One region of the Cytobacillus sp. Hm23 genome, then DNA from elsewhere that is predicted to be linked to it. Evidence: predicted binding sites of a transcription regulator. Region 1 holds the regulator's gene; the other holds the start of a gene.

Evidence for each region. The regulator NrdR, encoded in region 1, represses ribonucleotide reductase genes. The targets are predictions, from matches to a motif close to AACACNATATATNGTGTT.
Region 2: ACSVDA_RS05185 (vitamin B12-dependent ribonucleotide reductase) is a predicted target of NrdR. The motif match lies at 1,263-1,280, and genes of this name have one in related genera.

What each region holds. Positions count from the first base shown of each region.
Region 1 covers NZ_JBPXRQ010000012.1:126,322-129,542, reverse strand. Annotated here, with positions in the region: gene ACSVDA_RS10180 (glyceraldehyde-3-phosphate dehydrogenase) at 1-223, shown strand, start outside; gene speD (adenosylmethionine decarboxylase) at 1,100-1,483, shown strand; gene nrdR (transcriptional regulator NrdR) at 1,834-2,292, shown strand; gene ACSVDA_RS10165 (replication initiation and membrane attachment family protein) at 2,382-3,221, shown strand, end outside.
Region 2 covers NZ_JBPXRQ010000006.1:7,796-11,016, reverse strand. Annotated here, with positions in the region: gene ACSVDA_RS05190 (lipoate--protein ligase family protein) at 1-583, shown strand, start outside; gene ACSVDA_RS05185 (vitamin B12-dependent ribonucleotide reductase) at 1,394-3,221, shown strand, end outside.

The DNA.
Region 1 (3,221 bases):
AGGGATTATTGATTTTACAACAGAGCCGTTAGTATCGGTTGATTTCAATACAAATCCCCATTCTTCGATCATTGATGGTTTATCAACGATGGTTTTAAATAATCGGAAAATAAAAATTCTTGCTTGGTATGATAATGAGTGGGGCTATTCATGTCGAGTTGTAGATTTAGTTAAATATGTAGCATGTGAAATGATGAAAAAAACAGAAATGAAAGTTGGATAAAAATAGCATAAAGATATGGTTTATATAGCCAAAGAGTATGTTTATTTAAATATACTCTTTTTTCTTTGGTTGTCCCCGTATAGCTAGTTATTTTGAGCTACTAATTCTTTTAGGGTTCTTGGCATCATTCCTTCAATTAAACGATAACAATCGTATGAAACCACTACTAGCTGTTCACTTGGATAACAATAACAACATTTACGATGATAGTAATTATTAATGCGTTTTCATATGAATTGATGTTCGTATATTAAGAAATAACAAGCATGTAATTGAGTTCCTATTAATAGGAAATGGGATAAAATTATATTTCATGTATTATTTAGTTACAATCTCAATAAACTTTTCGCCATAAAATATTAGCGGATAGGGAAATATTGTTTATTATAACGAGATGTAATGAGCATCATTTTTCTGAGAAAGGAAAATGTGTCTACCAATGACACAATACTAATGGAAGTTTCAGTGAAATATCCATTCAAAGATCAAGAATTCGTCTTATACTTGCCGTTGAAATCCGCAAGAAGACATTTAGGAAGTTTGCAATTAATCAAAAGACTTTGGAGGAATTGACGTGCAGCTTTTGTTATTTCCACAAGTTTTATCGGATATTTGTTATTAAAAAGGAAAATGTAAATAGTATCACCACAAATAAATACGTCCTTAACTTACGCGAATAAAAATAGAAAAGGTTGTTGCAAAAATCACACAAACAAAGTATACTATTTTTCGTGAACTTCTTGATGATTAGGTACTGTAGCTACTTAAAGGGTTAGGACCTCTTTGGACTAACTTTCCCCCGTGGTAGTTATGAAAAATATCTGTTAGAAGAAATTCATGTCTGAATAATATTTATCGCTTAAGGGGGACTAGCATATGGAAACAATGGGTAGACACGTTATTTCTGAGTTGTGGGGTTGTAATTTTGAAAAGTTAAATGATATCAATGAAATTGAAAAGATTTTTGTTGATGCAGCATTAAAGTCAGGTGCTGAAGTTAGAGAAGTTGCTTTCCATAAATTTGCTCCTCATGGAGTAAGTGGTGTCGTAATTATTTCTGAATCTCATTTAACAATACACAGCTTTCCCGAGCATGGTTATGCTAGCATAGACGTTTATACATGTGGTGATCGTATTGACCCTAATGTTGCTGCACAACATATTGCAGAAGCTTTAGGTGCTGAATCACGTGAAAATATTGAATTACCTCGTGGAATGGGTCCAGTGCAAGTGCAGAAATCAAAATTAAAAGTTCTATAACAATTATATAAATGTTCGAACAAAAAAGGGGTATAGCAATATACCTCTTTATTTTTATGCTTGTACTTAGTTTCGTCTTTTTATATCATTAGAGTATAGAGAACAAGAAACCTAAGGAAAGCTATGTTCTCTTCATTAAGGCTCTTTTCGTAAACTTTGTTGCTTTTTATACTTACATTAGAGAAACTGATATGTATTATATGCTTTTCATAGTCTTTAGAGAAGAAAAAATGTATACGTTAATATGAAAAACAAAATTCTATACGAAAACAGCTTATTACGATAAGTAACAATTAATGAGAAAGCAGCCTATATTAAAAACTCAGCAAGAAAAGAACGGAGCTGATTGTATGAAATGCCCTTCTTGTCAACATAATGGAACTAGGGTATTAGATTCTCGGCCTGTAGATGAAGGACGCGCTATAAGAAGAAGACGTGAATGTGAAGTGTGTCAATATCGTGTTACAACGTTTGAAAAAGTGGAAGAACTCCCACTTATCGTTGTTAAAAAAGAAGGAACAAGAGAAGAATTCAGTCGCGAAAAGATTCTACGTGGCCTTATTAAAGCTTGTGAAAAAAGGCCTGTTTCCTTAACTCAATTAGAAGAGATCATCAACTTCATTGAGAAGGACTTAAGAAGTCAAGGTTACTCCGAAGTAGGTAGCGAGATGATAGGTGAGATGGTCATGGAAAAATTGGCCAAAATTGATGAAGTATCATACGTTCGTTTTGCTTCCGTTTACAGACAATTTAAAGATATCAACGTTTTTATAGAAGAATTAAAAGAACTAATAAAAAAAGAAATTTAGATAGGAGCTTAAGAATATTCTTCAAGCTCTTTTTTTAATATATTGGACATAGGAATAGTGAGAATATCTATGAAAGGTTAGGTTATATAGTGGAACATCATTGGAAAGAATTAATTCCTGTAGATCGATATTATGTGAGTTGTAAAACGATATTACAAGAGTTTGATCGAAAAATAATAACCTTGCTCTATCAACCATTAATTGAAAATGGTGCGTATAGTTTATTTATGACGCTATGGGCTGAACTTGAAGAAAATAGATTGTGGAGTGAAGAATCTACACACCATAGTTTAATGGGGCTTATGCAGTGTAATTTACATGAAATCTTTAGACAAAGGCTTAAGCTTGAGGGAATTGGACTATTAAAAACATATGAGAAAAAAGAAAATGATGTTCGTCATTTTATTTATGAACTGCAACGACCATTATCTCCTGATCAATTTTTTAATGACGGAGTATTAAATGTTTTTTTGTATAATAGAGTTGGGAAAAATAAATATGCAAAGCTAAAACGTTTCTTTTCAGACAAACAGATTGACAGTATTCAATATACACCGATAACAAAATCGTTTAATGAAATTTTTAAATCTATCCACCCTTCCGAAATGGTATCTAATGCTAACGATGAGATCATTGAACAGTTATTGCCTCAAGAAGGAAATAACTATATTAATAATGCTGCAAAAAATGAACCAACTTATTTGCAAGAGACATTTAATTTTAATTTATTTTTCGCTGGCCTATCCGAAAGTATGGTACCCAAAAAGGCGATTACTGATAAAGTAAAAGACATGATAACAAAGCTATCGTTTTTATATGAAATAGACCCAATAGAAATGCAAAAAATTACGATGAGCTCTTTAACTATGGATGATAAAATTGATATAGAGAAACTTCGCAAAGAAGCACGAGACTGGTATAAATTTGAA
Region 2 (3,221 bases), on a different contig from region 1:
TGACAATGAATTAACATATAGTGTAATTGTTTCAGAGAAATATCCTAATATGCCTCATTCAGTAACAGAAGCTTACAGAGTCATATCTGAAGGGTTATTAGAAGGTTTTAAAAAGCTTGGCTTAGATGCATATTTTGCAATACCAAAATCAGAGGAAGAGCGAAGCAGCTTGAAAAATCCACGATCTTCGGTTTGTTTTGATGCACCTTCTTGGTATGAGTTAGTCGTTGAAGGAAGAAAAGTAGCTGGGAGTGCACAAACGAGACAAAAAGGAGTCATCCTCCAACATGGTTCGATATTACTTGATTTAGATGAAGATGTGCTTTTTAGTCTTTTTAAATATCCTAATGAACGTGTTAAAGAAAGGTTACAAAGACAATTTAAAAATAAAGCTGTTGCAATCAATGAATTAAGGGAAGAGGAAGTTACAATTGAAGAGGCAAAATCTGCATTTAAAGCAGGGTTTGCAAAAGGGTTAAATATTGATTTAGAACCGTATGAATTAACGCAAGATGAATTAGCGTATGTAAACGATATAGCAACAAAACGATATGAGAATGATGAATGGAATTTTCGCAAATAACTGAAGGCTCTTTTCGTTAAAGGTGTAAAGATAACATAACCATTAGTTCTATATGTGCTAAAAGCAGTTCGAAAACAGTCTCTTTAAATGGCTATTTTCGCATGTTGCTTTTCGTTTTTAGAGCTAAATACGATAATGGCATTCTACTGTACAACGAAGATTAACATTTAAAACCATTTTTTGGGTAATGATTTGGTAACAATAGCAACAAAAGTTTACAAGAAGAGTTTATTAAATTGAAGAGGGTAACTCAGGATGACTTGTCTCATACCCTATATGCTGTATATAAAGGAGGTATACACCTTACTATTATACAAGATATAGGGTGTGAGATATGTCTTTCGTTTATGAGTTATCCTCTTTTCTTTGGCTTTTTGTTGTTCTTATTCCTAAAATCTAATAAATCAAGCCATCTTTTTTTAAAAAAACTACGAACTTTACTTTTATTTTTATAGATTCCTCAATAATAAATTGACAAATCATTGATAAAACAGCCTATTTGGGACATACTTCCTACGGACAAAATAATGCAACTTCTAAATTAGTTAGAAATTCGTATATTAAACTACATATGCGACTGTTTTCTTCATTTTTCTATGAAATGTGTTCTTTTTTTTGTTTGACAAATGATAGAACACTTGACCTAAAATCAATATGTAGTATTAAATCATTTAAATGTAACACTATATATTGATTGGTTGACTGAAATATGGTAAATTATCAATGACATCATTTTTATAACATATGAACAATAATACTTCGTGAGAATGTACATACAAAATAGTGATATTAATAAAGGGAGTTGTAGCAATGACTGTTGTGCTAAAAGAGAAAATGAAAGTGAACGAAGAGAGATTAAATAAGGATATTCAACTTTATCCCCAAGTTCATCAAATTTCACCAGACATGAAGTTAACCCACAAAGGGGTTTCAAGGCTTGTAATGCTTGATCGGTACTCGTTTAAAGATACTGAAAAAGTTACTTTATCAGCAGGTGATTTTGTTGTGTTAACAATAAAGGAAGACCCGAAATTTCCTGCCCGTGGCCTTGGCTTTATTAAAGAGATTGATTGGAAGAACAAATTTGCACAAGTAAGGATAGAGGAAGAATATCGTGGTGCACTTGAACGTGCTGAAGAAATTGAAACAGGCATTGTAAAACGCTCACTAGACGTAATAGAAAAGCCGTTGGAAATTTATTATGAGCAAATTGCAAAGCGTAATGCAACTGGACTTGCATCCGTTGAATCAACTGAAGAAAAGCGTAAAGAGTGGTTTGAAAAGTATTATGATGAATTAGTTAATCTGAACTTTGTCCCAGCAGGAAGAGTGTTGTATGGTGCAGGTGCTAACACTGATGTGACATACTTTAATTGTTACGTTATGCCATTTGTTCAAGATTCACGTGAAGGTATATCTGAACATCGTAAGCAAGTGATGGAGATTATGAGTCGTGGTGGTGGTGTTGGTACAAACGGTTCCACATTAAGGCCCCGCAATACTTTAGCAAAGGGCGTAAACGGTAAATCATCAGGGTCAGTATCTTGGTTAGATGATATTGCAAAGCTAACTCACCTTGTTGAGCAAGGGGGATCACGTCGAGGAGCACAGATGATTATGTTAGCTGATTGGCACCCAGATATTATTGAATTCATCATCTCGAAAATGCAAAATCCACGTATTTTGAGATTTCTATTAGAAAATACAAGTGATGAAACAATTATAAAGTGTGCTCAAGATAAACTTAAGTTTAATCGTTTGACAGAGCAGGACAAAGCAATGTACCAAGGGATTGTTAACTATAAAAACATGCCTGGTCTTGGTGGGTTTACAACAGAGATTATTCATGACGCTGAAGAGAAATTACAAGAAAACGGGACTTACAGTGTGCATAACTCAGAGTTTTTAACTGGAGCTAACATTTCAGTCTGTTTAACGAAAGAGTTTATGGAAGCAGTTGAAGCAGACGGTTATTATGATCTCAGGTTCCCAGATGTAGAAAGTTATAATGAAAAAGAAATGCAAGAATATAATGAGAATTGGCATAAAATAGGTGATGTAAGGAGATGGGAAGAGTTAGGGTATAAAGTTCGTGTGTATCGTAAAATTAAAGCAAAAGAACTTTGGAATTTAATTAATATTTGTGCTACCTACTCTGCCGAACCAGGTATTTTCTTCATAGATAATGCAAATGACATGACTAATGCAAAAGCTTATGGACAACAGGTTGTAGCAACAAACCCTTGTGGAGAACAACCTCTTGCCCCTTATTCAGTTTGTAACCTTGCAGCTGTTAACTTAGCAGAAATGGCCGATAAAAATACGAAGACTGTGAATTTTGAAAAACTGAAACAAACTGTTGAAGTAGGCGTTAGAATGCAAGACAATGTTATTGATGCTACACCATATTTCTTGCAGGAAAATAAGAAACAAGCATTAGGGGAACGTCGTGTCGGTTTAGGTGTTATGGGACTTCATGACCTGCTTATTTATTGTGAAACAGAGTACGGGTCAAAGGCTGGTGACAAGCTAATAGATCAGGTATTTGAAGTAATTGCAACAACCGCATACCGCACTTCAGTGGAACTAGCGAAGGAGAAAGGGAGCTTTCCATTTCTTGTTGGTGAAACTGAAAAAG